Regions from separate parts of the Exiguobacterium sp. s39 genome, predicted to be linked through region 4. Evidence: riboswitches for the same ligand, from Rfam matches in the RefSeq annotation. Region 4 holds a riboswitch; each other region holds the start of a gene.

What was found. A riboswitch is a leader RNA that binds a small molecule or an ion and turns the genes downstream of it on or off. The one in region 4 is predicted to bind S-adenosylmethionine.
Positions count from the first base shown of each region.
Region 1: it holds a riboswitch for S-adenosylmethionine, as region 4 does, so the genes downstream of both, KNQ11_RS11080 (methionine ABC transporter ATP-binding protein) here and KNQ11_RS13030 (2,3-diketo-5-methylthiopentyl-1-phosphate enolase) in region 4, are expected to answer to the same signal.
Region 2: it holds a riboswitch for S-adenosylmethionine, as region 4 does, so the genes downstream of both, KNQ11_RS10205 (methionine ABC transporter ATP-binding protein) here and KNQ11_RS13030 (2,3-diketo-5-methylthiopentyl-1-phosphate enolase) in region 4, are expected to answer to the same signal.
Region 3: it holds a riboswitch for S-adenosylmethionine, as region 4 does, so the genes downstream of both, KNQ11_RS09220 (methionine ABC transporter ATP-binding protein) here and KNQ11_RS13030 (2,3-diketo-5-methylthiopentyl-1-phosphate enolase) in region 4, are expected to answer to the same signal.

Region 1 covers NZ_JACSNA010000001.1:2,145,142-2,153,264, reverse strand. Annotated here, with positions in the region: gene KNQ11_RS11115 (SDR family NAD(P)-dependent oxidoreductase) at 1-727, opposite strand, end outside; gene KNQ11_RS11110 (C40 family peptidase) at 799-1,476, opposite strand; gene rho (transcription termination factor Rho) at 1,832-3,205, shown strand; gene KNQ11_RS11100 (type B 50S ribosomal protein L31) at 3,297-3,542, shown strand; gene KNQ11_RS11095 (DedA family protein) at 3,579-4,229, opposite strand; gene KNQ11_RS11090 (thymidine kinase) at 4,413-5,027, shown strand; gene KNQ11_RS11085 (alpha/beta hydrolase) at 5,100-5,858, opposite strand; SAM riboswitch class I at 5,926-6,027, opposite strand; SAM riboswitch class I at 6,277-6,380, shown strand; gene KNQ11_RS11080 (methionine ABC transporter ATP-binding protein) at 6,467-7,495, shown strand; gene KNQ11_RS11075 (methionine ABC transporter permease) at 7,485-8,123, shown strand, end outside.
Region 2 covers NZ_JACSNA010000001.1:1,952,209-1,960,331, forward strand. Annotated here, with positions in the region: gene KNQ11_RS10190 (MBL fold metallo-hydrolase) at 1-251, shown strand, start outside; gene KNQ11_RS10195 (alpha-glucosidase) at 516-2,126, opposite strand; gene KNQ11_RS10200 (aminotransferase class I/II-fold pyridoxal phosphate-dependent enzyme) at 2,275-3,462, shown strand; SAM riboswitch class I at 3,525-3,630, shown strand; gene KNQ11_RS10205 (methionine ABC transporter ATP-binding protein) at 3,715-4,728, shown strand; gene KNQ11_RS10210 (methionine ABC transporter permease) at 4,718-5,383, shown strand; gene KNQ11_RS10215 (MetQ/NlpA family ABC transporter substrate-binding protein) at 5,411-6,226, shown strand; gene KNQ11_RS10220 (GNAT family N-acetyltransferase) at 6,286-6,783, opposite strand; gene KNQ11_RS10225 (CAP domain-containing protein) at 6,871-7,749, opposite strand; gene KNQ11_RS10230 (hypothetical protein) at 8,100-8,123, shown strand, end outside.
Region 3 covers NZ_JACSNA010000001.1:1,758,152-1,766,274, forward strand. Annotated here, with positions in the region: gene sufD (Fe-S cluster assembly protein SufD) at 1-135, opposite strand, end outside; gene sufC (Fe-S cluster assembly ATPase SufC) at 154-939, opposite strand; gene KNQ11_RS09205 (MDR family MFS transporter) at 1,073-2,323, opposite strand; gene KNQ11_RS09210 (MetQ/NlpA family ABC transporter substrate-binding protein) at 2,403-3,236, opposite strand; gene KNQ11_RS09215 (methionine ABC transporter permease) at 3,269-3,934, opposite strand; gene KNQ11_RS09220 (methionine ABC transporter ATP-binding protein) at 3,931-4,953, opposite strand; SAM riboswitch class I at 5,032-5,136, opposite strand; gene KNQ11_RS09225 (bifunctional cystathionine gamma-lyase/homocysteine desulfhydrase) at 5,194-6,360, opposite strand; gene KNQ11_RS09230 (PLP-dependent cysteine synthase family protein) at 6,353-7,276, opposite strand; gene KNQ11_RS09235 (S-ribosylhomocysteine lyase) at 7,273-7,737, opposite strand; gene KNQ11_RS09240 (class I SAM-dependent methyltransferase) at 7,741-8,123, opposite strand, start outside.
Region 4 covers NZ_JACSNA010000002.1:295,508-303,630, forward strand. Annotated here, with positions in the region: gene KNQ11_RS12995 (Y-family DNA polymerase) at 1-1,015, opposite strand, end outside; gene KNQ11_RS13000 (pentapeptide repeat-containing protein) at 1,192-1,830, shown strand; gene KNQ11_RS13005 (MBL fold metallo-hydrolase) at 1,898-2,653, opposite strand; gene KNQ11_RS13010 (arsinothricin resistance N-acetyltransferase ArsN1 family A) at 2,714-3,202, opposite strand; gene KNQ11_RS13015 (1,2-dihydroxy-3-keto-5-methylthiopentene dioxygenase) at 3,327-3,863, opposite strand; gene KNQ11_RS13020 (methylthioribulose 1-phosphate dehydratase) at 3,880-4,500, opposite strand; gene KNQ11_RS13025 (2-hydroxy-3-keto-5-methylthiopentenyl-1-phosphate phosphatase) at 4,497-5,156, opposite strand; gene KNQ11_RS13030 (2,3-diketo-5-methylthiopentyl-1-phosphate enolase) at 5,153-6,343, opposite strand; SAM riboswitch class I at 6,414-6,515, opposite strand; SAM riboswitch class I at 6,721-6,824, shown strand; gene mtnK (S-methyl-5-thioribose kinase) at 6,903-8,069, shown strand; gene mtnA (S-methyl-5-thioribose-1-phosphate isomerase) at 8,066-8,123, shown strand, end outside.

The DNA of each region.
Region 1 (8,123 bases), on a different contig from region 4:
ACCGACGCGGTAGAAAACGCGTCGAAAAGATATACCAGGCATTCCCGAAGCCAGGAACGATGAACGTTTTCCCCTTCATATAGCCGCGGTAGGCGATGCGCGCAACCGTCGGAGCATCCATGACACCAGGTCGCAAGAACAAGCGTGACTGTTCAAGATTTGCTGCCGATTCGAAACCGGTATGTGTCGCACCTGGGCAGACAACGCTGACTTGAATCCCGTCTTCTGCGAGCTCTTCTGTCAAGCCTTCCGAGAAATGAAGGACATAGGCTTTCGTCGCGTAATAGACACTCAGCCATGGTCCGCCTTCAAATGCAGCCGTTGACGCGAGATGGACGATACGTCCTTTGATTCCGCGTGCCTTCATACGTGAGGCATAGACCTTCGTCACATGCGTCAATGCCTCGATGTTTAAAGCAATCATTCGAGACTCGTCTTCAAACGAGGTCTCAAGGAAGGAACCGAAAACGCCGATTCCAGCATTGTTGATGACGCAGTCGACCGGAATGTGTTCCGTTGCCCGAAACAGTGCCAGACGATGCGTCCGCTTCGTTAAGTCATACGGAAAGACGGTTGCCGTTCCCCCGAGTCGCTCGACATGGAACTTCGTTTCGAAGAGTGCTGTCGCATCGCGTCCGACGAGCAGGACGTGATCCCCTTGTCGTGCATGCAGATAAGCGAATTCACGACCAAGACCTCTTGAAGCACCTGTGATTAAGACATGCATCCTATTTCCTCCTTATGAATGAGATGAAAAAAAGCGATCGAGCCAATGCTCAACCGCTTTGAGATGATGAATTATAGGTAAGATCCTGCGCCGACAAGGCGTGAACCCCAGTACCCTGATTTGAAGCTTGAGTATTTAACGCCACCTGTTTCTGAGTTGACCATGCTTGACTTGCTTGTTGCGATCCCAACGTGCTGAATGCCGCTACCGTGTGAGAAGAAGACAAGATCTCCTGGTTGTACTTTTGAAACACTGACTTTCTTAGAAGAAGAATATTGTGAAGAAGACGTACGTGGCAATGTTTTACCAGCCGCTTTCTTGTACACGTAGCTTGTGAAACCAGAGCAGTCGAATCCACGAGTCGTCGTTCCGCCCCATACATAAGGTGTACCTTTATGTTTTGCTGCTTCGCTCAGGATTTTCGTCCGTTTAGAAGAAGAGCTCGTTGATTTTTTAGCGCTAGAAGATGATTTGTATGTCTTTGTGTACTGTGAGTAGACATAGCGTGTTTTACCGCCGTATGAGATTTTTGTCCAGCTGCCTGATTTGCCTTTGTATGTAAAGACTTGACCAGCGTTGACTTTCCCGACGATGCTTGCTTTCGTAGAAGGTGCTGTCCGAACACGAAGACCGTTGTCCGTGATCTTGACTTTCGTGACTGTCGCTGCTTCAACTTTACCTGTACCCACTGATGTAAAACCTGAAACCACTAAGGCTGCCGTCGCGATCGATGCTAGAAAACGTTTCATGTTAAGAATTCCTCCGTTTAAATGTAGTGTGTTGCGTCCGTAAGTTATATGATGAAATCATTAAGTGTGTGATTAAGCAGTCTACCTTACAACTGTGTAAGAATTTTGTCTGCAGGAATATCTTAGCACGAGCACACTTGAAAACGTTTTTTCAGTTAGAAGACAAAACAGATGCTTTTGTAACATAACTGAAATAATATCCTTGAATATTACAAAGTAAGAAACGCAGAGGATTGTTGACGACGAATTAAAAAAAATATGATACCTTTAGTTCACGAATAAAATTACATACCTCCTGATGTATGTATGGAAGTATGCTGAATGCAGTTGAATTTATAAAGAATAGGTGAAGAACATGCCAACAACTGATAAAAAAGATAAACCAGAACGCTCCTATACACTGGCTCAATTGAGCCAACTGACATTAAAAGAACTCTATGAAATCGCAAAGACGAAGAATGTCCCACAATACCGGGAAGCCCGTAAACGCGAGTTGATGTTCAAGATTTTAAAAGCACAGGCTGAATCGACTGGTCTTTATTTCCTCGAAGGGGTACTCGAAGTCATCCCTGGCAATCCACAAATGCAAAACGATGGTGGCTTTGGCTTCCTTCGTCCTATCAATTATTCCCAATCCTCTGAAGATATTTATATCGCAGCATCTCAAATCCGACGCTTTAATCTACGTAATGGTGATGTCGTCACAGGTAAAGTCCGTCCGCCGAAGGAAAACGAACGGTTCCAAGGATTACTTAGCGTGGAAGCCGTCAACGGTGAAGCACCGGATACAGCCCGTAACCGTCTATTCTTCCCGGCACTGACACCGATCTATCCGGATCGTCTAATGCGACTTGAGACAGAACCACGCCATCTATCCGTTCGTGTCATGGATATGATCGCACCGGTTGGGTTTGGTCAACGTGGTTTGATCGTCGCACCACCAAAAGCAGGGAAGACATCACTCCTCAAAGAAATCGCAAATTCGATTCAGGAGAATCATCCGGATGTCGAACTGATCATTCTCTTGATTGATGAGCGACCTGAGGAAGTAACAGATATTGAGCGCTCGGTTCCGGGAGCAGACGTTGTCAGCTCGACGTTTGACGAAACACCAGACAACCACGTCCGGATTTCTGAGCTTGTCCTCGAGCGGGCGATGCGACTCGTCGAACACAAGAAGGATGTCGTCATCTTGATGGATTCGATCACACGTCTAACACGGGCCTATAACTTAACGGTACCGCAAAGCGGTCGGACGCTCTCAGGGGGGATCGACCCGGCTGCGTTCCATAAGCCAAAACGATTCTTTGGGGCAGCGCGAAACATCGAACACGGTGGTAGTTTGACGATTCTTGCGACAGCTCTCGTTGAGACAGGATCGCGCATGGATGACGTCATCTATGAGGAATTCAAAGGGACGGGCAACATGGAGTTGCATCTTGATCGTAAGCTGTCAGAGCGTCGGATCTTCCCAGCGATCGACATTCGGAAGTCCGGTACACGGAAGGAAGAACTGTTGCTTCCGAAAGAGCAACTCGATGCGCTTTGGACGATTCGCCGGACGATGAATGAGTCGAACGAGTTCGTCGATACGTTCCTGCGTAAGATTCGCGATACGAAAAATAATGAAGAATTTTTCGTTGAACTCGAGAAAGAAAAGAAGAAGACGGTCCGACGCGCACCGGCTAAACCGCGTACCGTCAAGAAGGAAACGACGACGGAAAAATAACTATTGCGACGCGTAAAAAAATCGTTTAGTATAGGAAGGTAACTTACTCTGGCTCAGCAAATGAACCAGGGCGGAAGGAGAGAAATCAACCATGAAACAAGGAATTCACCCTAACTACAACAAAGTAGTATTTATGGATTCAACGACTGAGTACAAATTCTTAAGCGGTTCTACTCGTTCTTCGAACGAAACGATCACTTGGGAAGATGGTAACGAGTACCCACTCATCCGTGTGGATGTGTCTTCAGACTCGCACCCATTCTACACAGGTCGTCAAAAGTTCAATGCGGCAGATGGTCGTGTCGATCGCTTCAACAAAAAATACGGCCGCAAGTAATCACTTGTTGGTTCTTAAAAAAACAGCCTGCCTCCATTATGGAAGCAGGCTGTTTTTGTATAGACTGAATTGTGAACGATACGCGAGATACGTCTTCAAGACGAAGGAGAAGGCGATTCCACCGGCAATCCCGATTAAATACGGCATGACTTCCGGATGTGCCAAGATATAGTCCATGACTTTGTGGAACGAGAGATGACGACCGACGAAGTAGCCGGCGCCTAAGAACACGCTGATCCAAATCAACGCACCTGTATACGCATAACTCGCAAACACGCGAAACGGCATTTTCGAGACACCTGCAAAAAAGGCGGAGAGTTGGCGGAGACCAGGTATGTAGTAACCGATGATCAAGACCGATTTCCCGTAACGACGAAATCCGGCTTCAGCGGAAAGAATATGTTTTTCTGAGATACGCATTTTCGGTCCGACGCGGTGTAATAGTGGCATACCGAGTTTTAATCCGAGTAAATAGCTGATCGTCATCCCGATACAACTGCCGGCGTAAGCGGCGAGAATCGTACCGACGAGTGGTAGATTGCCTTGATGCATCCAAAAACCGGACAGGACGAGCAGGGTCTCATCAGGAACCGGCAATCCCACGATACCACCTGCGAGAAGGACGGAGAGACCAAGGGCACCATATTGGTGCAGGATGTCATGTAAGAGATGATGAATCGGGGACACCTTCTTTCGTGAGAGTCTTCTTCTTCAGTGTACAGGAAATAGGGGACGGTTGGAATGAAAGGACAAAAATTCTAGGTAAAGAAAAAATGAATTTTGATTTCCGGAAGTCAACCCTTTTTCTCGATACCGTTTCGGGCTATACTCGTTAAAGTGACTATTTTTAGAGGACGGTGTCGGACGATGATGCATGTAATAAATCAGTACGGCTGGATCGAAGTAATTTGTGGCAGTATGTTTTCCGGGAAATCGGAAGAGTTGATTCGTCGTGTCAGACGGGCGCAGTACGGCAAACTGCCCGTTCAAGTATTCAAGCCGGCAATCGACGACCGGTACCATGAAGAGCATGTCGTCTCTCATATCGGCAACTCCGTCGTGGCGATTCCGATGGCGACGAGTCGTGATCTCTACGCAGCAGTAGCGGAGGAAACACAAATCGTTGGAATCGATGAAGTTCAATTCTTTGATGATGAGATCGTACAAGTCATCGAAGCACTCGCACAAGACGGAAAACGTGTCATTTGTGCGGGTCTTGATCAAGATTTCCGGGCAGAGCCATTCGGCAAGATGCCGGAATTACTGGCGCGCGCAGAATTCGTGACGAAGCTGCAAGCCATCTGTCTTTCATGTGGTGATCCGGCTTCCCGAACACAACGGTTGATTGATGGAAAACCAGCGAACTACGATGATCCGATCATTCTAGTCGGCGCTTCAGAATCGTATGAGCCACGGTGCCGCCATTGCCATGAGGTGCCTGGAAAACCGAAGCCGCTCCAATCGGTGCAGCACCAAGAAAATTAAAAAAGACGAACCGGTCGCGGTCGTCCTTTGATGTAACAGCTATTCGCTTCTAAGTGAATAGCTGTTTTTTTATTATCCCGTTTCCTGTGAGAACCGGCTTGAGCGTTCGATAAAACGGATCGTCTCACGAACGATCAAATCCTGATCATGATCGAGGGTCGCGACGTGGTACGAGTTCAGTAAACAGTAGCTTCGTTTATCATTCGTTCCGATGTGCTGATGCAGATAATCCGAGCTCGACGGCGGAACGACGTGATCGGTCGCCGAGTAGAGAATTAATGTCGGCAGAAGGATCGATCCGAGGCGTCCTTTCGTCTCATCCATCAGACGGACGAGTTCGAACGCACAACGACTTGGAACGAGGTCATAGATGATTTCGAAAGCAGACCGTTTGATGTCCGGTGCGCCTTCTGGTAAATACTCTGGACCGTCCTCGAACGAAAGTGCTTCATAGGATGGAACGGAGAGTGCGGCATTGATCGTAATGATGCCGGCGAACGGAATGCCGTCAGCGGCGAGTGACAGTGCAAGCGTCGCACCCATCGATTGACCGATGACGAAGACTTGATCGCATGTTTCTTGTAAACGTTCATAGCCGTCTTTCAGGCTTTGCTTCCAACATCGAGCAGTCGATTGTTCAAACTCGCGGACGTTCGTTCCATGTCCACGTAAGCGCGGGGCATAGACGGTAAAACCTTCAGCAGCGAATGCTTCACCGACGTCGCGGACACTTTGCGGAGTGGCATTAAAACCATGACAGATTAGAATGCCGATCGATCCCCCTTGAAAATAAAACGCTTCAGCACCAGTCAATACAGGATAGTTCATCATTACTATTTTTCCTCCATTCATGAAAAAAACTCGTCGACGTCACTGCTTGGACGCCCACGAGTTTTTCACCGTATCATCCAAAGCCGCGCTTTGCTGGTCGGAGCACCTTACAGATTGCAGGTTGCCGTGAAGTCATAGAGCCAGGTCTCTCGTTCACTCTTGATAAATATCATATTGGAATTGTCGGAATAATCATTGAAACGATGGTAGCACGACCAAAAATGACTTGTCAAATCTTTCTTGACGAATCATGATCCGTTGAGTAAGCTAACTCATAACTTGTTCATCCATCGATATGCGACAAATGGATTATTTTTGCAAAGTTGGTTGACTTTTAAAGTTTCGACCCGTAATGTAAAAATTAGTTTTACGACATAAGCAACAACGCAACAACACACATACGAATTTCATACCGCAATACTTATCCAGAGAGGTGGAGGGACTGGCCCTACGAAACCTCGGCAACAGACTCATTATGAGCACTGTGCCAATTCCATCAGACAGATGTCTGAGAGATGAGTGGAGTGGATTCTGCCACTGTGCGGATCCAGGTCTCTTCTTGTTTCTCAAGAAGGGACCTTTTTTGTTGAATGAAGGGGGAAAACGGAATGATCGCATTTCATCAAGTCAAAAAAACGTACGTCACGAAAGATCAGACGATCGCAGCGCTCGACGGTGTCGACCTGACGATCGAAAAAGGCGAAATCTTTGGTGTCATCGGCTTTAGCGGTGCCGGAAAAAGTTCACTGCTCCGCTGTGTCAATCTATTAGAACGACCGACGTCAGGAACGGTGACGGTCGATGGAGAAGATTTAACGCAACTGTCTCCAAAAAAATTGCGCCATGCAAAACAACGGATCGGGATGATTTTTCAGCACTTCAATCTATTGAATGCGAACACGGTCTTTACGAATGTCGCGAAACCACTCGTTCTCGCAGGCGTCAAGAAAGACGAAATTCGCCGCCGGGTGACGGAGTTACTCGAATTCGTCGATCTCGCTGACAAGGCGGATCATTATCCGGATCAATTGTCGGGTGGGCAGAAACAGCGCGTTGGTATCGCCCGGGCACTCGCGACGCAACCTTCCGTCCTCTTATGTGACGAAGCGACGTCAGCACTCGATCCCCAAACGACCCATCATATTCTCCAGTTATTAAAACGTATCAATGCGGAGTACGGGATCACGATTCTCTTGATCACCCACGAGATGGGCGTCATTCGTGAAATTTGTGACCGGGTCGCCGTCATCGAAGCTGGAAAGTTGATCGAGTCAGGAACGGTCTTCGACGTCTTTTCGAATCCAAAGACCGAGACAGCGAAAAACTTCGTTCGCTCCGTCATGCACGACGAGATTCCAGCATCGATTCGCCAGTTGATCGAGTCCCGGAATGCGAATCCGATCTATAAGATTCATTTCCTCGGACATCACACCGGGCAGCCGCTCTTGTCACAAGTCGCGAAACGCTTTGACGTCGATGTCAACATCTTGCACGGTAGCATCACGGAGTTGCAGGAGACACCGTTTGGCACTCTGCTCGTTGAACTGATCGGTGAGCCGGCTGAAGTAAAACGAGCGTTACACTACATCGATCAGGCACAGGTGACGGTCGAGGAGGTACTTGCCCATGCTAGTTAACTACAGTGATATCTGGACAGCATTTTTACAGACGATGACGATGGTATCCGTTTCGCTCTTATTCTCGACATTGATCGGTTTACCACTCGGGATCCTGCTTGTAGTCACGCGAAAAGGCGCATTGCTTGAAAATGTCCCGCTGTTCACGTTCTTCAACAGTATCGTCAATATTTTCCGCTCGATTCCGTTCATCATCTTACTCGTCGCGATCATCCCGTTGACACGGTTGATCGTCCAGACGTCGATCGGAACCGAAGCCGCAATCGTCCCGCTCGTCTTTTACGCTGCACCGTACATGGCGCGTCTGATCGAGAGTTCTTTACTCGAAGTCGATAAAGGCGTTCTTGAAGCAGCAGAAGCGATGGGCGCAACACCGTTTCAAACGATTTTCCGCTTCCTCCTACCGGAAGCACTCGGTTCACTCATCCTGAACTTAACGATCGCGACGGTCGGCTTGATCGGGGCGTCAGCGATGGCAGGTGCGATTGGAGGCGGTGGTCTCGGTGACTTAGCGATCACCTATGGTTATCAACGATTCGACACGAAAGTCATGATCATCACGGTCGGGATTCTCGTCATCTTAGTCCAAGGCTTACAGACGACAGGCAACATCGTCGCACGAAAAATT
Region 2 (8,123 bases), on a different contig from region 4:
TTCAGACACAAGGGGGACTTGCCGTCTCCGGTGATGTCCGTTGGCAATTCCCGTTCCCCGCACTCGCAACATGGGATCCGGACGTCGCCCTTCGCTCGGCTGATCAACTGACGGAACTATCTCCAGATATTCTTGCCGTCGGACACGGTCCCCTCATTCTCGGACCGAGTTACGAGATGCGCCAAGCTGTCGATCGATTCTCTCAGGTCTTACAGACGAAAAAATCATCTCTATTCAAATCACACACTTAAAACGGGACTGTATCATAAGTCAGTCTTTCCAAAGATAAGGGTGGCAGAATGAAAACCTGCCACCCTTATCTCATAACAAAAAGAATGACGCGTCGCACGCCACTCCTACAGGAATAAGCGCATTTATGCGCTGTCAGAGACAAACAAGACCCGTTTTCCTACTTGAATGAAGCAGGAAAACTGGCTTGTGTCTCGCCTGAGGAAAGGGCGTGAAAAGACGCGTCATTCTTTTTTTGAGTCAACCCCATTTTTTCGTCCAGTGGTTCAATTCTGTTCTGCAACAGAATAACGATAGACGCGTGCTTCGTAGGGACGCAAGATATCCGGGCTATCCGGATAGCTTGATACGAACAATTTTTCATGCGGTAAAATGAGGGCGGTCTGCATCGGTTCATCATGTACGTTGAGGACGATCCGCCAGACCTCTCCCTCTAGTTCCCGTTCATAAATATAGAGATACGGATCATGGAGTGCTAAGTCTCGGTACGTGCCGTAAACCATGATCGGATGTTGCTTTCGCATCTGAATCAGCGACTTGTAAAAAGCAAGCACGGACGATGGATCGGCTTCTGCCTGCGCAACATTGATGTCCTTATAATTCGGGTTGACGGCTAACCATGGTTTCCCACTCGTAAAGCCAGCTGCATGTGTACCGTCCCACTGCATCGGTGTGCGGGAGTTATCACGGGCGAGTAACTGCATCGATGAGAGTACGACCTCCGGGTCCTCTCCGCCAGCGACGCGCTCCGCGTATCGATTTCGAAAGGCGACGTCTTGATAGAGCGACGGATCCGAGAAGCGAATCCCCGTCATCCCGATCTCTTCTCCTTGATACACGTATGGAATGCCCGGTAACGTATGCAACATCAAACCGAGTAGTTTTGCGCTCTCGACGCGGTATCGTTCACTGCCGAAGCGCGTCACTTGTCGTGTATGATCATGGTTGTTGAGAAACTGTGAATTGACGCCTAGTGGGTATAAGACATCGTACCAGCGTTTCTGAATTTCCTTGAACCGTAAAAGATCCATCGCCTCCATATCGTCCGCGATCTCGAAGTGAAACAGCGTCCGAAGTTCTTCTCGATCTTCACTGACATATAACAGCCCGTCTTCTGGACCAACGAACGGAATCTCACCGACTGTGAATAACTCTTTCCCCGCAAGGACGTTCGCATGCATCTCCTGCAAGAAGTCATGTACGCCGGGCTGATTTCCAAGGTACGATAGATCAAACGGATTGGCGACATCCTCGAACGACCGTTTTTTGATCAAGTTGATGACATCCATCCGGAAGCCGTCGATCCCTTGAGCGATCCACCAGTTCATCATATCGTAGATCGCTTGCCTCACAGCTGGGTGCTCCCAGTTTAAGTCGGGCTGTTCTTTTGCGAAGGAATGAAAATAATACTGCCCGCGCTCTTCACTCCACGTCCATGGGCTTGGCGCAAAGTACGAGCGCCAGTTGTTCGGAGGCGTCTCTTTCGTGCCATCCTGCCAGATATACCAGTCATCCTTATCGTTGATCCGCTCCCGCGACTGACGGAACCAGTCATGCTGGTCACTCGTATGGTTCACGACTAAATCGAGAATGACCTTCAATCCACGGGCATGAGCGGACATGATCAACTCCTGGAGATCCCCCATCGTTCCCGCTTTTTCCATGATCTCGTAATAATCGGCAATATCATAGCCGTTATCGACGTCCGGGGAACGATAACACGGATTCAACCAAACGACATCGACACCAAGTGAAGCGATGTAATCGAGCTTGTCGATGACACCTCGCAAATCACCGATCCCATCTCCGTTCGAATCCTTAAAGCTACGCCAGTAGACTTGATAGACGACTGCCTCTTTCCAGTTAGCTCGCTTCATCTTCCCACTCCTCTCCCTACTCTTTATTCCCGCTCCACTTATCTGTACCTGTTTATCCGACAATTTTTTTGAATTTCGAAAAAGTTCTTTTCTTTTGACTGAATATTCGTTATCCTTGACGACAATACCACGAAGGAGGCATTCATCCATGAAACATTTCGCTCCATCCATCGCCATTGATCGGCTTCCTGCTCCCGTCTTCGCTGAGCTCGCAAACCGAATCGGTGCTGTAAAAGCTGCCGGACACGATGTCATCACACTTGGTCAAGGAACACCCGACCAGACGACGCCTGTACATATCCTCGATGCCTTAAAACAAGCCATCGACGAGCCAACGAACCTTCAATATCCACCGTTTCGTGGACATGATTTTCTAAAACAAGCCGTCGCTAGCTTTTACGCGACTGAGTTCGGTGTCACAATCGATCCAGCAACGGAAGTCGCGATTCTGCTCGGCAGTAAAGCCGGAATCGTCGCTTTACCGCAGACGATCGTCAACCCTGGAGAAGGAGTCATCGTTCCGGATCCAGGATACCCGGATTACCTGTCTGGTGCCGCACTCGCTGGCGCTTACCCGATCACGCTTCCGTTGCTCGAGAAAAACGGCTTCTTACCCGATTACGACTTACTTGATACGACGGACGTCGAGCGTGCCCGGATGTTGTTCCTCAACTACCCGAGTAATCCGACGGGTGCGACCGCGACGGCAGAAGCATTCGAACAGACAGTCGCTTTCGCCGATGCCCATGATATCTGTGTCGTCCATGACTTAGCATACGGCGGCATCAGTTTCGATGGTCCGACGCGAAGCTTCCTGCAGACGGAAGGGGCAAAAGACGTCGGGATCGAGCTATTCTCACTCTCAAAACGCTTCAACATGTCCGGCTTCCGGATTGCCTTCGCGATCGGAAATCCGTCCGTCATCTCAAGCATCGAAACATACCAAGAACATCTCTACGTCAGTGCCTTCACACCGATTCAGCATGCGGCGACCGTTGCCCTCACGAGTGACCAAACGTGCGTCCGCGAGTTAAGTAGCTTGTATGAAACGCGACGCGATGCGTTGTTCGCAAAACTCGATGCGATCGGTTGGAGTGGACCACGCCCGGGCGGTTCCTTCTTCGTCTGGCTTCCTGTTCCAGAAGGTTACACGTCCCAAAGCTTCACCGATCACCTGCTTGACGAAGCACACGTCGCCGTGACCCCTGGATCATTCTTCGGCGAATACGGTGAAGGCTACGTCCGGATTAGCTTGATTGCTGACGTCGAACGTCTCGAAGAAGCCGTCGATCGAATTGGAACGCTCAACCTGTTCCGGACACCTGTTGCGGAATAATTCTGAAAAAACATTTGACAGATGGGAATCATTTCCGTTAAAGTAAATCCCAACAGCATAACTACTTATCGAGAGCGACCGAGGGATTAGGCCCAACGACGTCCGGCAACCACCTGTAAGGAACGGTGCCACATCCTACAGAATGATTTTCATTCTGAGAGATAAGTTACGAAATCTTACACTTTCGTCGCTTTTTTCTGGTTGCTCTGCTACTAGGAAAAAGCGACTTTTTTTGTATGAGGAGATGAGCGGATGATTGAATTCAAACACATTACAAAACGGTTCGTTCGAGACCGGACCCCGATTTTTGCATTACGGGATGTCGATTTGACGATCCAAAAAGGAGAAATCTTCGGAATCATCGGTGAGTCTGGTGCCGGTAAAAGTACGTTGCTTCGCCTGATCAACGGGCTCGAGCATCCAACACAAGGAACCGTCAAGGTCGACGGTGTCTCGCTCGGCGGGATGTCAAAAGCAGATTTACGTCAACTTCGCTTGCGGACAGGAATGATCTTTCAGCATTTCCAATTGATCCAGTCACGCAACGTCGCGGATAACATCGCTTTTGCACTCAAGGCCGCTGGCGTCAAACGTGCAGATTTCCCGGAGCGAATTCGCGAACTCGTCTCGCTCGTCGGACTTGAAGGATTTGAGACGAACTTCCCGAGTCAATTAAGCGGTGGGCAGAAACAGCGCGTCGGGATTGCCCGGGCACTCGCAAACAATCCGACCGTCTTGTTATGTGATGAAGCGACATCCGCTCTTGATCCCGTTACGACACTACAGATTCTTGAACTGCTGAAGGATTTGAATGAACGACTCGGATTGACGATCGTCCTCATCACGCATGAGATTGATGTCGTCAAACAGATTTGCCATCGCGTCGCGGTCATGTCGCAAGGTGAAGTCGTCGAAGTCGCCTCAACCTATGACTTGTTCAGTCAAGCTAAGCATCCGGTGACGCAACATTATGTCGATACGGCATTACAAATCGAATTGCCGGAACGCATCTTACAGGCAACCCCAGGTAAGATCATCCGCTTGCAGTTCACAGGCGAGAAGACCGGTGAAAGTACGTTATCAGAAGCGATCCGCCGTTACGATATCTCAGTCAGCATCTTGCACGGCAAGGTCGACTACATTCAAGACGTCGCCTTCGGTGTCCTGATTGTCAGCTTGACGGGATCATCCGATCAAATCGCTCCTGCCCTTGACTGGCTCGCGACGGAACTTCACGCACTCGAGGTGATTCAGGATGTGGCTTGATCGTATTCAAACGATGTTACCGGAGCTCTTGAAGGCACTCGGCGAGACAGCATGGATGGTTGGTATTTCACTTGCTTTCGCATTGGTCGTCGGGATTCCGCTCGGAATTCTCTTGTTCGTCACCGACCGGGGATTATTTTTTCAAAACCTTGCCGTCCGCCGTGTTCTTGACTTCGTCGTCAACATCGTCCGGTCGCTACCGTTCATCATCTTGCTGGTTGCCCTCATTCCATTAACGAAGTTCTTACTCGACAATACGATCGGTCCGACGGCAGCGTCCGTCAGCCTTAGTGTCGCAGCGATTCCGTTTCTCGCGCGCCTTGTCGAAACATCACTCCGCGAGATTCCTCCTGGTTTGATTGAAGCAGCAGAAGCATGTGGGGCGAAACCCTTGCGGATCATCGTCAGTGTCCTCTTACCGGAAGCACTCCCTGGCATCATTCAGGGCATCACATTAACGACGATCAGCTTAATCGGCTTCTCAGCGATGGCTGGTATCGTCGGCGGCGGTGGTGTCGGTGACCTCGCGATCCGTTTCGGTTACTATCGCTACGATAATCTCATCATGATCGTGACGATCGTCGTGCTCATCGTCATCGTTCAAAGTATTCAAGCACTTGGCAATCAACTGGCGCGAAAAACAGATAAACGCTAATCATACATACAAAGGGAGAGTGGAATCATGAAAAAACGATATGCCTTTTTAGCAACAGCCTTACTTGGTGCAGGAGTCCTCGCGGGATGTGGAGACAGCAGTGCTGATGAAAAAGACAAGACGATCAAGATTGGTGCGACGAGTGGTCCGTATAGCGACATGGTCAAACAAGCGATCCAGCCGCAACTCGAAAAGAAAGGCTATAAAGTCGAAATCGTCGAGTTCAGCGATTACATCCAACCGAATATCGCCCTCGGTAGCGGGAACATCGACGCCAACTTGTTCCAACACTCGATCTATCTCAAGACGTTTTCTAAAGAAAAGAACCTCGATTTAAAAGGACTCATCACGGTTCCAACAGCACCGATGGGACTATACAGCAAGACAGCGAAGACACTTGACGACGTCAAGACAGGTGCTGAAGTCGCGACGCCGAATGATCCGACGAACCAAGCACGAGCACTGAACTTACTTGCGGAACAAGGCTGGATTGAACTGAAGCCGGATGTCGATCCACTAACCGTTTCAGAGAAAGATATCGTCAAGAATCCGAAGAAACTCGTCATTAAACCACTCGAGGCGGCTCAATTGCCACGCGCCGTCGAAAGTGTCGACATTTCAGCCGTTCCAGGGAACTTCGCACTTGCTGCGAAATTCGACTTACTTGATGCGTTAGCGCTTGAGACGATGGACGAACAATACCGTAACCTCGTCGCTGTCCAAACGAAAGATGCGGACAAACAAGTCGCAAAAGACTTAAAAGCAGCCGTCGAATCGGACGCTTTCAATACAGTCATCGAAAAATCATTCAAGGGCTTCAGTAAACCTGAATGGGCAAACTGATGTAAAAAACGACCGGAATTCAACGAGATCACCTCTCTTTGAATTCCGGTCGTTTTGTGTTAGAACCGATACCACATCAGTTCTTCATCATGATAGGTATCATCGATTTTCAGCGCCCGCGGTTCAATCGCGTATGATTCAAAACCAAGTGATCGATACAACGCTTTAGCAGCTTCATTCGTCCGGACGACCGAGAGATGGACTTGCTCAATCACAGGATGCTGCTTTAATGTACGTAATGCCTCTTGTACGAGTTGTCGTCCGACCTGTTGCTTTCGGGCGCTTGGCGCGACGTACATCGCAAATAGATTCGCTCGATGTCGCATCTTGAACGGCTCTAAGTTGACGATCGTGACGACACCGACGAGTTCATTTTCATGAAACGCACCGAACGTCATCGACTGTTCGCTTTCAAGACGAGTTGCGTACCGTTCGATGGGTCGATCTTTTTCTGCTTCGTAATCAGAACCGAATGCTTCCGGATGGTTTCGTAAGGCTTCTAACCGCAATGCTTTGTAACGAGTTGCATCTTCAACCGTCAATTGATGTATTTTCAACTGCTCCACCCCCTGCCTGTAGTATAGTACAAACCGCCCTACGAAAAAGAGGACGACATCGAGCGATATCGTCCTCTATTCTTCTATTTAAGGTGTTCGGAAATTAATCGTGAAGTACGGTGAATTATCTCGGAATGCTACACCGACATCCGCCTGCTTGAAGCTCTTTTGAAGGATGTTATCGCGGTGTCCTTTCGAGTTCATCAAGCCCCAATGCGCAGCAAACACGTTCGGATAGCCCATTGAGAGATTCTCACCGGCTCCCATGAACTTAATACCACCTTGTTCCATTCGATCGAACGGGTCACGCCCTTGTGGATCCGTATGCGAGAAGAAATTATTCTTCGCCATGTTTTCGCTGTGACCACGTGTGACCGGCTTCAGTGCCGTGTACGGTGCTAACGGATTCAACTTATAGTCGGCCCGTTCCCAGTTCATCAACCGAAGCATCAGTTTCTCATCTGTTGTTCGCAACGCATTCGATGCAGTACCGTAGAAGCCCTTTTTCTTCGCTTCGACGTCTTTTGGAATCGCAAGCGTTGCTTTGACCTTATTGCCGTCATGTTGATCGAAGAAATATGTCACGTAATTGCCTTTCTTCTCATAAACGGCGGCATGATCCAGATTCAACATGTAGTTCGTGTTGCCTTTACGGTAGGACTTCACTGCAGTCCACCCTTTTTTCTTCAAGGAAGATTCCGTATCCTTATTCAAGACCGCGCCTTGCGTCGTCACCCCGTTCTTGAAACGATACTTCCCGTAGTCCTTACCATCCTTCGTCAAGGCGACGAATTCCTCCGTTGATGTCCGTCTGACTTCCCAGTCGTATCCCGGATACTCACTGCTATATCGATCAATCAGCTTGCCGCCGCTTTTCGGGTAATCGGCTTCTGCTTGTTCCATTGGAATGTTTTCGTAGCCGAAAAAGGCTACTGCTGCTACTCCGATGATTAGCCATTTTTTCATGCCCTCGTTTCGCCTCCTTCTATTTCATTACCTTTATTTTAAAAGAAAATCATTCCTTCGAACAGTCATCGGCTCTCATTTGTCTAAATCACATCTTTCGTCCATAAATCCGACACATTTCATGAGAACGCTATCATTTAGACGTAATGCTTTTGTTTAGTCGATTCTTGAAAATATTTAGTACACATAATAAATGATTTTTCCCTTTTATTAAAATGTGTGAACATTCTTTTATTTCATTCTAAATGATTTTTGATTGCTCTCCGATTCTCGACTCGGTATCATTAGAATTCGTAAGCCAAACTTTCAATGCTTTTCCAAATAACATAATGATATGAAGGAGTTGACCTATGGTTTTACTGTATTTCATTTAT
Region 3 (8,123 bases), on a different contig from region 4:
TTTTGGCAATGCGAGCGTTGGGGCAAGATCAAGCGCGTCTTGACGCTTTGCGACCATCCAAGATGGTTCCCCTAAGCGAGTCGCACGTTCTGCCACTGCCTCGCGATTTACTGCAAGATTCAGTTCTACAGTCATCATGCTTCCTCCCTCGTCTTACGCTTTTGTTTCGATTTCGACGTCTTCGATGCCGAGTTCTTTTTTAACCCAGTCATAACCTTCTGCTTCGAGACGGTGTGCGAGTTCTTTACCACCAGACATGACGATTTTTCCGCCCATCATGATGTGGATGAAGTCTGGCTCGATATAGTTCAAGAGACGTTGGTAGTGCGTGATGATCAAGCAGCCGAATTCAGGTGAACGCATTTCGTTGACACCTTTTGCGACGACTTTAAGTGCATCGATATCAAGACCTGAATCGATTTCATCAAGAATCGCGATTGCTGGTTTAAGCATCATCATCTGAAGAATTTCGTTACGTTTCTTTTCTCCACCAGAGAAACCTTCGTTGAGGTAACGGTGTGCCATTTCTGAAGGCATCTCGAGAAGACCCATTTGTGAATCAAGCTCACGGATGAACTTCATGAGTGAGATTTCATCGCCTTCTTCACGACGCGAGTTGATCGCTGAACGAAGGAAGTCGGAGTTCGTGACACCACTGATTTCGCTTGGGTACTGCATTGCGAGGAACATACCCGCTTGTGCGCGCTCATCAACTTCCATGTCGAGGACGTCTTCGCCGTCGAGTGTGACTGAACCAGATGTCACTTCATACGATGGGTGACCCATCAATGCTGATGCGAGTGTTGATTTACCTGTCCCGTTTGGTCCCATGACCGCGTGGATTTCCCCGCCTTTGATTTCCAAGTTGACGCCTTTCAAGATTTCCTTGCCGTCGATCGCGACGTGTAGATCTTCAATCTTCAAGTGTGAAGCCTTCATGTTAGAATCCCTCCATCTATTCATTTCGTGACTGACGATTCAGAACACGAGCGTTACTAATTTAGTATCATTCTAATCTTAAAGAAACATCGCGTATTATTCAAGCGTCATCGCTCGCTGATTTTTCTCAAAATCATGCGTTTTGTTGAGAATCATTCGAAAGTTTCACCGGTTCCTCGAGTTCCTCGATCGTCGAAGCCCGATGAATCCGTTGTGACAGTAAGAGCAGTGGTATTCCGAATAATGTCAAGCCCGCTAATATCCCGAAAATCGGTAACGGACGGTCCGCTCCATATAAACTTAACAAATGTCCTCCAGCGATCGGACCGATTGATTGTCCGATCGACGTCAAGCCCATCGCTCCGAAATAACTGCCCCGTAATTCCGGCTTCGCGAACCGATCGGTCAAGATGTCGGTCATCGTGAACATCATGACTTCCCCGCACGTGAAGATGAACATCGCGACGATCATCAACCAGATCGCGTTCGCATTTCCCATGATGAACAATCCGATCGCAACAGTCGCAATCCCGGTCGTGATCGAGACGAGTGGTGACGTCTTGACACCAAACTTCATGATCGGATATTGGACGATTAAGACGGTGATCGCATTGATCGTGATTAAGATCGCATAGAGTGTCTTCCCGCCTTCAAGGAGTGACGTCTCCGTCAAGAACTGTGGCAAGGTCGAGTTGAACTGGCTGTAGCCAAAGACGCCGAAGATGATGCCGGCAAGTGCCAGCGTAAAGGCGATATCCGTCCGCAACAGACGAACCGTTGCTCCGAACGAGACCTTTTTCCCACCATGCGTCTCGGTGATCGGATGGCGTTTGAATAAGATACCGATCATCACCCCGTACACGATATAGACGAACGCCGTGATGTAAAACGTCGCGGACGTGTTCCCCGCACTCAGCAGTAAAGCGATTCCCGGTCCGATCGCTGCTGCGATGTTGATCATCGCGTAACGGATATTGAAGACGAACAATCGGTTCGCTTCGTCCGTCGTATCACTGATCAAGGCACGGGCGGATGGTTCAAAAATCGAGCGACAGACACCGTTCAAGGCACTGAGCGTAAAGAACGCCCAGAACGTCTCGACTTGTGCTAGCGCGATGAAGACGACCGCGAACCCAATCGTTCCGGCAAGCATCATCGCCCGCCTTCCATAACGGTCCGACAAGGTACCGCCGATGAAACTCATGACGAGACTGGCGATCGCCGAAATACTGAGGACCCAGCCGACATCGACCGGATCAAACTTCAGGACGGTCGTCATGTAGATGGCGAAGAACGGCATCGTGATGAACGTTCCGAGACGCGAGAAAAACGTCCCGAACAAGACCCCGAGTGTCAACGGATGCAGTTGACGTATGCGTTGCATATGATTCCCCCTAACCCCTGTTTCAGACAAATGAAAAGCATCCTTCCATTATATAGGAAGGATGCCGGCTTCGGTGAACTTATTTGCTGACTGGAACGACAGCACCTTTGTACTTGTCGAGGATCCAATCTTGGTTTTTCTTTTCGTGCAGAACGTCAAGAAGTGCTGTGACACGCTTGTCTTTCTCATCGCCATCACGTGTGACGATGATGTTGACGTATGGTGAAGACTCATCTTCTGAAGCGATCGCGTCTTTCAACGGGTTCAGACCGTTATCGATCGCATAGTTCGTGTTGATGAGGACGGCGTCGCCTTCATTGTTTTTGTAAGCTTGCGGAAGCAGTGATGCTTCGATGTTCGTTTTGAACTTGAGTTTCTTCGGGTTCTCCGCGATATCACCGAGTTGTGCATCTGTCGTTTTACCGTCTTTGAGTTTGATCAATCCTTCATTTTGAAGGAACGTCAAGACACGACCCCGTTCCGCGACGTTTGAGCTCGTCAGGATCGTTGCACCGTTTGGTAACTTATCGAGTGACTTGTATTTCTTCGAGTAAATACCGAGTGGTTCAACATGGACGCCACCTGCGTTCGCGAACTTATACGATTTGTTTTCTTTCTCTTGTTGCTCAAGATACGGTACGTGCTGGAAGTAGTTCGCATCGATTTCTTTTGAAGCGAGTGCTTTGTTCGGAAGTACGTAATCTTGGAACTTCTTGATTTCAAGTTTGTAACCTTTTGCTTCGTATTCTTTTTTAACGTGCTCAAGAATCTCAGCGTGCGGTACGTTTGATGCACCAACGACGAGTGTCTTGTCGTCGCTACCTGATCCTGATGATTTTTCGCCACATGCAGCAAGGCTGATTGCTAAAACGGATACAGCGGCAGTACCTACGAATTTTTTCCAAACTTTCATGAATGATTCCTCCAATATGATTAAGTTTTGAATTAACGTTTATCGATTGCGCGGATCAGCAAGTCACCGATGATTTGGATGACGAAGACGATCGCTAAAATTAAGAGTGTCGCAATGACGATGACATCGTTTTGAGAACGCTGGAATCCTTCGATGAAGGCCATGTCCCCAAGTCCACCTCCACCGACTACTCCGGCCATTGCCGTATAACCGACAAGTGAGACGAGTGTGACCGTGATACCAGAAACGATGGCAGGCAACGCTTCCGGGATTAAGACTTTATAGATGATTTGGAACTTCGTCGCCCCCATCGATTCAGCTGCCTCGATGACACCTTTATCGACTTCGCGTAACGCGAGTTCAACCATCCGACCGTAAAATGGTGCAGCACCGAAAATCAGTGCCGGTAATGCTGCCGTTGGTCCGAGGAACGAACCGACGATCGCTGTCGTAAATGGAATCAATAAGATCAGTAAGATGATGAACGGAATCGAACGGAAGACGTTGACGATCAAGCTCAACACTGAATAGAACGCCCGATTCTTGAACAATAACTCTTCGTTTGTCGCATACAATAGTAAACCAATGATCAAACCGAGAACGAATGTCGAAACCCCAGCGATTGCCGTCATATAGACGGTACTGCCTGTCGCTTCCCACACCATGTCCCAATCTAGGTTGTCAAAGAATGAAATCATCGGTGATCCACCTCCACTTCAACATCACTGGCTTGAAGCTTCGTGATGACCGCTTGTGTTGCTTCTGTTTCCCCGATCAACTGAATGAACAGTGTACCGAGTGCCCCTTCCTGTGATTGACCGACGTTTCCGCCGATGATGTTGAACAGGACCGGTGAATCCTTCATGACTTCCGCGAGGATCGGGCTTTCCGCTGTCGATCCGACGAACGTCAACTGAACGATTTTTCCGGTTGGGTACCGTTCGCGTAGTTTCGCGAACGTCAACTCGTTTTCCGAAGGCGACGTCAATTGTTTGACGAACTCCTTCGTCATCGCTTGCTTCGGATGACGGAAGACTTCTGCGACCGGTCCTTGCTCGACGATTTTACCGGCTTCCATGACGGCGACCCGGTGACAGATTTTTTGAATGACGTGCATCTCGTGTGTGATCAAGACGATCGTCAGTTTCAGTTTTTCATTGATGTCGACGAGTAACTCAAGGATTGAATCCGTCGTCTTCGGATCGAGTGCACTTGTTGCCTCGTCACATAAGAGAACGTCCGGGTTCGATGCCAGTGCCCGAGCGATACCGACACGTTGTTTTTGACCACCCGATAATTGTGACGGATAGGCTTTTTCGCGTCCGTCCAAACCAACGAGTTGGATCAGTTCCGCGACCCGTTCCTTGCGGTGTGCTTTCGGGAAGCCACCGAGCTCGAGTGGGAACATGATGTTCTCTTCAACCGTCCGTGACCATAGTAAGTTGAAGTGCTGAAAGACCATCGAGACATTCTTGCGGACGCCTCGTAATTCTTTTGGTTTCAGTGATGTCATCTCAACACCATCGATTTGGATCGAACCACTAGTTGGTGCTTCGAGCATATTCAGCAATCGGATCAGGGTCGATTTCCCTGCTCCGGAATAACCGATTATTCCAAAAATTTCACCGCGCTCGATTGTCAGATCGACATTCGCGACGGCTTCGACCGCTCCGCGCTTTGAGCGATAAATCTTTCCTACGTCTTGTAAACGAATCACAACTGTCCCTCCTAAAATAAAAAAAGTGCGCGCGTTTTAGAGCAAACGCGCGCACTTTTCAGTACACAAAACCATTTGCTCTCATCTCCCAGACTTTTGTCTGCTGGAATTAGCACCACTTCGGATTAGATCCGCGGTTGCCGGGTTTCATCGGGCCAGTCCCTCCACCACTCTCGATAAGAGTTTCGGTATTAAGTTTGTAGAATATATTCTGAATATTAGCAGGGGTTATTTTTGTTGTCAAACAGTTTTTTCAGAAACTTTTTCGAGGAACGTGAAAGCACGTGTTAAGTCTTCTTTCAAATCTTCTGCGTCTTCAAGTCCAACTGAAATCCGAACGAGACCGTCTGTGATGCCGAGTTCTGCCCGACGTTCTGCTGGGATTGACGCATGCGTCATCCGTGCCGGCACCGAAATCAGACTCTCGACGGCACCAAGACTCTCAGCGAGTGTGAAGAAGTGTGTCGCCTCGACGAGTTTTTCTGCGTTCGCTGCTGAACCGACATCAAAGCTGATCATCCCACCAAATCCAGTCGCTTGTTTCGCTTGGATGTCGTGACCAGGATGCGATGCAAGTCCTGGGTAGAAGATGTTCGAGACGATGTCTTTCGCTTGTAGGAACGCAACGAGATCATGTGCTGTCTCTTCGATCGCATCCATTCGGATACCGAGTGTACGAAGACCACGGACGAGCAAGAAGCTGTCTTGCGGTCCAAGCACGCCGCCTGTCGAGTTTTGGATGAAGTGCAGCTCTTCGCCGAGCGCATCATCTTTGACGACGACAAGTCCAGCGACGACGTCCGAGTGTCCGCCGATGTATTTCGTCGCACTGTGCAAGACGATATCTGCACCGAGTGCGAGTGGTTGTTGATGATACGGTGTCGCGAACGTGTTGTCGACGACGAGTTTAAGATCGTGACGTTTGGCAATCGTTGCAATCGCTGCGATATCCGTAACTTTCAACAACGGGTTCGTCGGTGTTTCGACGTAGACGATCTTCGTGTTGTCCTGGATCGCTGCTTCCGTCGCCGCAAGGTCCGTCGTATCGACGAATGTCACTTCGATGTTGAACTTCGGTAAGACGCGTTGCATCAAGCGGAACGTACCACCGTAGACGTCATCCGTCATGACGATGTGGTCGCCAGACTCAAGCAAGTGGAAGACGGCATGGATCGCTGCCATCCCAGAACCGAAGGCAAAACCACGTGCGCCACCCTCGAGATCCGCAATCAATCGTTCGATGCTCGTCCGTGTAGGGTTCGCTGTCCGTGAATATTCATATCCGTCCTTGAGTTGACCGATTTTATCCTGCTTGTATGTGCTTGTTTGATAGATCGGAGGTGTGACGGCTCCTGTTGCCCGGTCGACACCTGTTCCTCCATGAATCAATGCTGTCTTCTTACGCATGAGTTTCGTCCACCTTTTCAAAGATTTGTTGGCTCAAGTAGCGTTCGGCACTGTCTGCGAAGACGGTGACGATCGTACTGCCGGGGTGACGCTTTGCGATATCAAGCGCAGCAACAAGCGCTGCACCTGCTGAACTACCAACGAGTAATCCTTCGCGAGCAGCGAGTGTATGAACTGCGTCAAATGCATCACGGTCAGAAATCGTATGAATCTCGTCGACGAGTTCACGCGGAACGAGACTTGGCCATTTTGCTGTACCGATACCTTCTGTCTTATGCGGACCGGCTGGACCACCATTTAAGACGGAGCCTTCCGGTTCGACGATTGCTGCTTTTGTACCGAGACGTTGTTTTAAGAAGTCCGCTGTTCCGGCGAACGTACCACCTGAACCACAACCGGCAACGAACCAGTCGATGTGCGGCAAGTCCGCAATCAGCTCAGGACCGAGTGTCCGCTGATACGTGACTGGGTTCTCTTCGTTTTCGAATTGTAACGGAACGTAACTGTTCGGAATTTCCTGACCGAGTTCTTTTGCCCGGTCGATAGCCCCTTGCATATCGAGTTCAGTCGGCGTGTTGACGACGGTTGCGCCGAGTGCCCGCATCAACGTCTGTTTTTCCTGACTGAATTTTTCCGGAACGACACAGATGACTTTGAGATCGTATTTCTTAGCGGCGAGCGCCAAGCCGATGCCGGTATTCCCGGCTGTCGGCTCGATGATCGTACCGCCTGGTGTCACATGTCCGTTTTCGATTGCTGCATCAACGAGTTGAATGCCAAGGCGGTCTTTGACGCTGCCCCCAGGGTTCATCCATTCGAGCTTCGCCAAAATGCGCGTACCAGCAGGCAAATCGAATGAAGTGATCTCGTAGAGTGGTGTGTTTCCGACGAGGTCGCGGACGTTGTTCGCGATCATCCGAAGACGATGTCCCATTCATCACGACCGGCAAGCATTTTCTCGGCATAGTGCTTCGCTCCTTTGAGGTCATGTGCGCTCGCAAATCCACATTGGACTTCGTTTTGCGCTGGAATCTCTTCTGCTGCGAGGACGTCTTTCAACGTCTTCTCAACGAGTTCGCTCATTTTTTCGACCGAGTCGAAATTCATCATCGCCATGTAGAAACCTGTTTGGCATCCCATCGGCGAGACATCGATGACATCATCCGAGTAGTTACGGATGTTTTCAGCAAGTAAGTGCTCGAGTGTGTGCATCGCACGCATCGGCATTTGCTCAACGTTTGGTTGCGTAAAACGGATATCGTATTTGACGACTTGGTCGACTTTACCTTCTTTATAACCCGCGACGCGGATATAAGGTGCTTTGACTTTCGTATGATCCAGGTTAAAGCTTTCGACGTTCATTTTTTGAAGTGCCATGATTTATTCCCCCATTTTCTCGGCTTCTACGAGCCAGACGAAGTGATTGTATTGTATAAATTTAACAGTGAATCCCCGTGCTGTAAACAATTCTTCCATAACTGGAATCAACGGGTAGAACTCGCGTTCGAGATCTTCCGCTAACGCGTCGAACCCTTGAGCACGTGCTTCACGAATCGTTTGCAGGCGTGCCTCTTCTGAGACGAACATCGTATCCGCGTAGACGATTTTTCCGTCTGCCGGTAAATGTGATGCCATCAGTTCGATTGCTTCTCCCTTTTCCTCATCTGTTAGATGATGAAACGCATACGTCGAAACAAAACTGCGTGCTTCCTTCGCCTCGAACGAGAGGAAGTGACCGTCCTGTACATCAAGCGATGGAATCT
Region 4 (8,123 bases):
TTCGTTCATCGGATGTCGGATAAGGCAACCGCACTTGACGGGAGAAACCACTTCGGACGACGTTTCGAGAATAGCGGACGCCGATGTGAACGGTCCAGCCGACTTGATTCGAAAAGCGACAACGTGCGGCAACATCCTGCACGAGTTCATTGAGCACATTCCGAATGCGTTCGAACTGATAATAGTCCTGCATTAAGGTCACACCGTGTCCGATCGTCCGTTGAGGGGCTTTCTCGAACAGATGACGAGGCGCAAGAAGTGTCGGTGACGCGTCGAGTCCCCAAGCGTGGTGCCATAGTTCGGCACCGATGACACCGAATCGTTCGTGCAACTCTTCGACAGGGCGCATGGCAAGATCACCGATTGTTTCAATCCCCATCATCTGCAGATGTTGTTCCATACGGTGTCCGACCCCCCACATCTTCCGAATCGGAAAATCATGAAGACGTCGTGCGACATCAGCATATCCACATCGCGCGATGCCTTCTTTTTTCCCGATTAAATCAAGCGTCAGTTTCGCGATGACGTTATTTGGACCAATCCCGATCCGGACGTGGATGCCGGTCTGTTTCAGGATTGCTTCTTTAATTTTGAGGGCAGCTTGCAGGTCGGAACCAAATAGGCGATCGGTTCCGGTCATGTCAATGAAACTTTCGTCAATTGAATAGACGCGGATGGCTTCAGGTGGGGCGAATTGGTGCAGGACATCCAGGACACGAATCGACGTCTTCATATAAGCGAGCATACGTGGTTCGACAAGTCGAATCGTACGACGAACAGCGTATGGCAATTGCTCGATTTCATATAATCGACCGGCTGTCTTGATTCCAAGTGCTTTTAAGGCAGGGGTGGCAGCGAGAATGACGGACCCGCTTCGTTTTAAATCGGAGACGACCGCTAGGCGTGTCGTCAAGGGGGGGAGATTGCGATACTGGCATTCACAGCTGGCGTAGAAGGACACACTGTCGACGCAAAAAATCCGTTTATCTTGTGGTAAAACGACGGAAGGAAACATCTGAATCACTCCTTTACACAAAAGAACGTATGTTCTTATTTTGATTTTCCTTGACTATAGCACGGTCTCAAAGTGTCTCAAAATAAAAACTGTTGAAAAAAGGGGAATTCGAACGATTTCTCCTCATATAAAAGGAGTTTGGTACACTAAGGGAGAGAAAAAAGGGGGAACCTTCATTGAAAGAGACCGTTATCCGTTTACCAGAATTACCGAAGACGCTTCAGTCAGAGACGTTCGATCAAGTCGAAATCGATGATCCGTATCTGAAAGGAGCGCGTTATGAGAAAGAGTCGATGCCGAGTGAACTGACAGAACGCATCGATGCCTATCAAGTGTGTTTTCAAAATGTCTCGTTCGCGAATCTTACCTTTGACCGTGGTTCGTTCGAAGATATTCGTTTTGAGCAATGCGACTTAACCGGATGTCACTTCCAAGAAACTCGTTTTCACCGTGTGTCCTTCGTCGGATGCCGGATGACGGGTGTTCAGTTCGAAGATTGTACGCTGGACCATTTAACGATTCAGGAAGGGCTTGCGGATTACGTACAGTTCATTCGCAGTACGGTCCGTCATCAACACTGGAGCGAAACGACGATGAAAGAAGCACAGTTCTTCGAAGTGAAGCCGACCCAGTGGAAACTCGAAGCGGTCCGACTTACGGATAGCCAATGGATTGAAACACCGTTAAAAGGTCTTGACCTCCGGCAGACGGAACTCTCTGGTATTACGATCGATCCGCGATTTTTACCAGGTGCTGTCATTACGGAAGAGCAAGCAGTTGCCTTTGCTCGTTTGTTAGGTCTCGTCATCCCATAACAAAAAGAAGCCCTTGTTTCGATGGATATTCGAAACAAGGGCTTCTTTTTAATGAAAGTTACTGTTCTTAAAATGACATCGTTTCGCCATCCTCCGGAATCAGGAAATGGGCAGAGAGATGGAAAGCAGTTAAAAAGTCAGCAATCATATCACGTCGCAAGAGACAGTGGTTGACGGACTCGAGGTGCGAGACGATGATCGTCGCTTCCGCCGCCGCTTCATGAACCGCAAGGAGATCACGCTGTGACATCGTGATCGGCTCTCCGGTCAAGAACTGGGCGGCGCCACTGTTGACGACGATGATATCGGGCGTATGTTGTTCGATCGCATGCGCGACCTCGTCACACCAGATCGTATCACCTGCGATATAAAGTGTCGGTTCGTCCGGATGGGTGAGGACGAGCCCAGACACACGTCCCATCCGTTCGCCGATTTCACCGACACCATGCTGTCCACCTGTTCGATGGACCTGGATATCACCGATCGTTACACCGGAATCGAAGGAAGAGACGTTCGTGAAGCCGGCTTCTCGGATTTGCTGCGCGTCTTCTTCTTGCTGCGCATAGAGTGGCAAATGCTTGGGTAGAAGTTGTTTTGCAGAATCGTCGAAATGATCGGCATGCAGGTGTGTGACAAAGACAGCGTCAGGATCGAGCAGTGTGTTGACATCGACCGGTAAGTCGACGAGTGGATTGGCGACGGCATTTGGTGTTTGACCGAAGGGAGGCAAGCTGCCTTTTTCGCCGAGGAACGGATCAATTAGTAAGACTTGATTGGCATACGTGACAACGAGTGTTGCATTACGAATTTGTTGAATATCCATTAGGTTCATCCTCTCTCAATGACTCGGATTGACTATTCCCTGTCTGGCATTCAATGAATCCTATCGCAAGCGTTTCTCCATCGCCATGACGTCGACATATTCGCCGTTCAACTGTCCTTGTTCCTTAAACGTTCCGACGATCCGGAACCCGGAGCGGATATAGAGTTTTTGTCCGATTTTATTGAACGGGAAGGTAAAGAGGATCAGCTTATGCATATGATGATCACGGGCATGTTGTTCAATCGTTTCGAGCAAACGTGTGCCAATCCCTTGTCCACGATGTGTCCGAGTGATATAAACCGAAATCTCACCGACGGATGCGTAGACAGGACGCGGATTATACGGATCGAGGGAAATGAAGCCGAGGACACCTGTGTCATCTTCAGCGACATATCCAGCATATCGATCGGTGCGTTCCGCATACCACTGGGTCATGAAGGATAAGTCCTTTTGGTCGGTCTCAAGCGTTGCGATCCGATCTTCGATACCTTCGTTATAGATGGCGAGAATCGCTGGTAAGTCGTGTTCCATTACGGGACGAATATGCATGACGCTCACTTCCTCATCGCTTTTCCTTTATTATATCGGTTACGTATCAATGTAGTGATATGTTTGTGCGATAAGAAAAGCGCTGATTCCATTCATATGAAGGAAAACAGCGCTTTTATCGATCTTAAGAGACCGTTGACGTCTCATTCTCGTAAATCGGAACCCAGCCGTCTGTCGTGACGAAGATCCGAACAGCAACGACTTTACGATCGTCTTGAAGCGTAAAGTAGTGGCGTGTGTTAACAGGAACGGAGATTAAATCACCAGGATTGAGTTCGATGTTATAGTAGCCGACTTCTTCGTCTTTGATCGCGAAGACGCCATGACCGCTGACGATGAAACGAACTTCATCATCCGTGTGATGATGTTCTTTCTGGAAGTTGACGAGCAACTCATCAAGGTTCGGTGTCGTATCCGAAAGTGAGATGATATCAGCTGTCTGATACCCACGACGTTCTGATACGTCTTTGATTTCGGGAGCGAACGTATCGAGAATCGTTTGTTTGTCTGCATCCGTCAGTGTGAAGTTCTCAACGAGAGGCGCTGGAAGTTTCGAAACGTCCCACTGTTCGTAAAGAACGCCGCGTGACGCGAGGAAGTCAGTGACTTCCGTTTGATCCGTATACCGTGTGTTTGTTTCTTGGAATAAGACTGTTGCCATGAGATGATTCCTCCTTTTAATGAATGGATTGACGGCATGATTGCAACGTCAACGTGTAATTGAATAAAAACTCGAAGGCTTCGAGGTGTTTCTTTGCTTCAAAGGCGGTCGGTGCCCAGACCGTGATCCCGTGATTGCGGATCAGGACGGCACCACTGTCTGCTGTGACATGCGGTGCAAAAGCAGCGGCAAGCGTCGGGATGTCCGCATGATTCGGAATGATCGGTACCGTGACCGTCGCATCCTCTTCCCAGTGTCCGAGTGCCTTGATGATTTCTTGACCGGAAAAGGTGATACTGCCTTGATCGCCATAGAGTTCCGAAATCACATTGTTCGCAATCGTATGGACATGTAGGGAACAACCGGCGTCCGTTCGATTGAACACTTCGACATGGAGTAATGTCTCGGCGGAAGGACGCCCGGATTGCTCACCGATCAATTGACCGGTCGCATCGACATGAACGAAGTCGTCAGGAGTCGTTTGCCGTTTATCTTTTCCGCTTGCTGTCACAAGGAATTCAACCGGGACACCGGATGTCCGGATGGCGAGATTGCCACTCGTACCAGGGAACCAATCGCGCGCCGCAAGCTCTTGTTTGATGGCGCGTAGCTCTTCATACCGTCGCATGAATGTCATGTTGTCACCTCCGCTCGTGTTAAATCATGAACGATATCGTGGAACGTCTCAAACGGTGTATAGGCGATATCATTCTCTTCACACAACGTGATCAGATAATCACGGGCATAGACACGATCCGCTTGTTTTGCGAGTTCGAAGTCCGTCACCGAGTCGCCGATGACGATGATGACGTCACCGTCTTTACGTAGTGTCCGGGCAACGGACGTTTTACAACAGCCGCACCCGTTCGTACAATGGGCATCGCAGGCGTTTGGCCAATCGATATGGACGAATGGACCACTGAAATCAGCGACGTTACAGTAAATCTGTTCTTGGTCGAGGAATGGCGCTAAGATTGGTTCGACGAAAAAGTCCATTCCACCGCTGACGATCGAAAAATCGATGCCTTGACGACGACTGTACTGCAGTAACTCCGAAAATCCGTCGCGAATGACGGCACGCTCCAACAAAAAGTCAAGATAGGCTGTTTTTCCGTCAGACGGCAGAAGTGCGAACATTTGCCCGACACCACTCTGAATCGATAACGTCCGGTCGAGTACACCGTGTTTCAACGGTTCGAAGTCACTCGCTGGCGCAAATGCCTGCATGAGTGCGATGATGTTATCCTGTGTCGTCACCGTCCCGTCGAAGTCACAAAGAATCCGTACGGTCATGACTTGATCCCCCAAGCGTCGAGGGCAATTCGTAATTCTTCATGACGCGATGCTGCCGTCGATAGGGATTCATTTGCGAGTGCCGCATCGAGTGCCTGACGGAAAGCAATGACGCCAGCCGCAGCACCTTGCGGATGACCATGTACGCCGCCACCGGCGTTGATGACGGAATCGATCCCGAAGTCCCGTACGAGTTGAGCGACGAGTCCAGGATGAATACCGGCTGAAGGAACCGGGAAGATCGATTTCGTCTGCCCGAGACGGGTCGCTTCGACCGCGATGCCACGAGCGACATCCTTTGGCAAAGCGACATTGCCGTAAGGAGACGGGAATAGCGTCAAGTCTGCTCCAGCAGCACGCGGTAATGTGCCGAGTAAGACAGGGGCTGCGACTCCGTGATTCGGGCTAGCGATCAACGCACCGCTATATGCCGGATGATTGAAGATCGGAACGTTGATTTCCGGATCACTTGCCAGTTCGCGTAAGACATCGAGTCCGTATGTGAAGGTATTCAGCAAGAAAGCAGTCGCTCCAGCATCAATCAATCGCTTGGCTTGATCCTTGAGCGTAAAGACGGGACCGCTGAGTGTGATCGCATATAACGCACGTTTACCGGTCCGGTGGAAGTGAGCATCGATGACCTCACGTCCGATTCGTGCCCGGTCAATCGTCGGTGTCAACGGATTGTCGTATAGGATCTCATCGTCTTTGACGAGGTCAATCCCACCAGCGAGTTGTCCTTCGAGTTGATCACGAAGGAACGATAAATCCCGTCCGATGACTCCTTTGAAGATGCTCATTAATAATGGGCGATCTTCGACACCAATCAAGGAGCGGACCCCTTCGATCCCGAATTTCGCACCTGGAAAGTCCGACGTAAATGTATCGGGTAATAGCAATTCTGTTAGTTTGATTTCACCGTCGAGTGAGAGTTTCCCGAAGACGGTCGTCAGAATCGCAGAAAAGTCGCGCGACACGTTATGTTCCGGATAACGAATCGTGATATATCCTTTGCCATCGCGCTCTTCGGTATGTACGACTTCCCCTTTGAACGAGGCGAGTTGTTGTTGTTCGAGATGATTCAGTTCCGTCCAAGAACCGACTGTCAGACCAAGCGCGAGTTGTTCAGCGCGTTGCTCGAGTCGATCACGGGCAGTCAATTGATAAGTAGCAGTGATATAAGCCATGTCTTTCCTCCTTCAACAAAAAAATGGTCTCTCGTCAGCGACAGGAGACCATGAATAATTCGAACGTGGACTCTTATCTGTCAGCTTAGTAGCTGCAAGAATTAGCACCGTGCCAAAAGGTCGGTTGCTGCGACATCGTAGGGCTTGTCCCTCCGTCTGCTCTTGATAAGAATTGGATGAAATTGTGAAATCTAATTGCAATTTTTACATGAGAATCGCCACTTGTCAAACTATTTTTAGAAAATTTATTTTTTTGAAAATACTCTTTCTATAGATGACTTAAAAATGATGTCCGTTTCTGCTTGATTTCGATTTGACAGCGAGGAAGTCGATTGCGTAAGATTCAAATCAATATCACACACGACAACTACATACGACTCTTATCGCGAGTTGGCAGAGGGAATTGGCCCGATGACGCCGCAGCAACCGACCACTGGGCACGGTGCTACATCCAACAGACGTTTCGTCTGAGAGATAAGAGGACGCAGTGACTTTTCTGCGCCTCTTTTCGATGACGAAAAGAGGCGCTTTTTCGTGTATCACATAGGGGGAAACTAAGATGACATATAAAGCATTCACAGAACAGGACGCGATTGACCGTGTTCGGACATTAGGACTGATCGGCGATGGAGCCGTCGAAGCAGAAGAGATTGGCGACGGGAACCTCAACCTCGTCTTTCGGATTCGAGAAGGCGAACATCGCTTGATTTTAAAACAAGCATTACCATATGCGAAGGTCGTCGGGGAGAGCTGGCCGTTATCGCTCGAACGAGCGTGGATCGAACAATCCGCACTCCGTGAATTCGCACGGCATGCCGTACCGTTCGTGCCACGTGTTTTTCATGCTAGTCATGAAGAGGCGTATACGGTCATGGAAGATCTTTCACATCTGACGATCGTTCGAAGCGGTTTACTCGCAGGTGAACAGTATCCGTTGCTTGCGGAACATATCGGTTCTTATCTCGCTCGGACGTTATTCCATACATCGGACTTTGCGCTTGGTCCGGTTGAAAAGAAACGTGTCGCCCGAACGTACTACAATCCAGACTTGTGCGACATCACGGAAAAATTAATCTTCACGGATCCGTTTCATGACGCGGAGACGAACGAGATTGAAGCCGGACTCGAAGAAGAGGTGGCACGTCTATGGGCAGACGATGAGTTAAAACGCGAAGTCGCAAAACTCGAAGCGCTCTTCATCACGAAAGGAGATGCATTGCTGCACGGCGATCTACATACAGGAAGCATCTTCGCCTCGGCGACGGAAACGAAAGTCATCGATCCAGAATTCGCCTTTTATGGTCCATTCGGATTCGATGTCGGACAGTTCATTGCGCATCTATTCTTCGCGGCATATCCGGATTACCCTACACGACGTGACGCCCGAATCAAGGATATCGATACGTTCTGGCTGACGTTCGCTTCAACGTTCCGTGCATTATGGGAACGGGAAGCCGTCGAACCGTTCCAGGCATCAGGACTCGTCGATGATGTACTGAGCACGATCTTGCAGGATGCCCTTGGCTTTGCCGGTTGCGAATTGATTCGGCGGACGATTGGTCTTGCACCGGTCGCTGATTTAGAATCAATCGATTCAACGACGGAACGCTTAGAGCGGAAACGTCACGCTCTTCGTCTAGGAGCGGCGTTAATCAAACGCCGTACAGAATGCCGGACATTCGATGATTTACGAAACTTTGACGTAACGGAGGAACTCAGCCGATGACTACATTCGTCCAAAGTATTCGTTACGAAGACCGTGTCTTGACGATTCTCGATC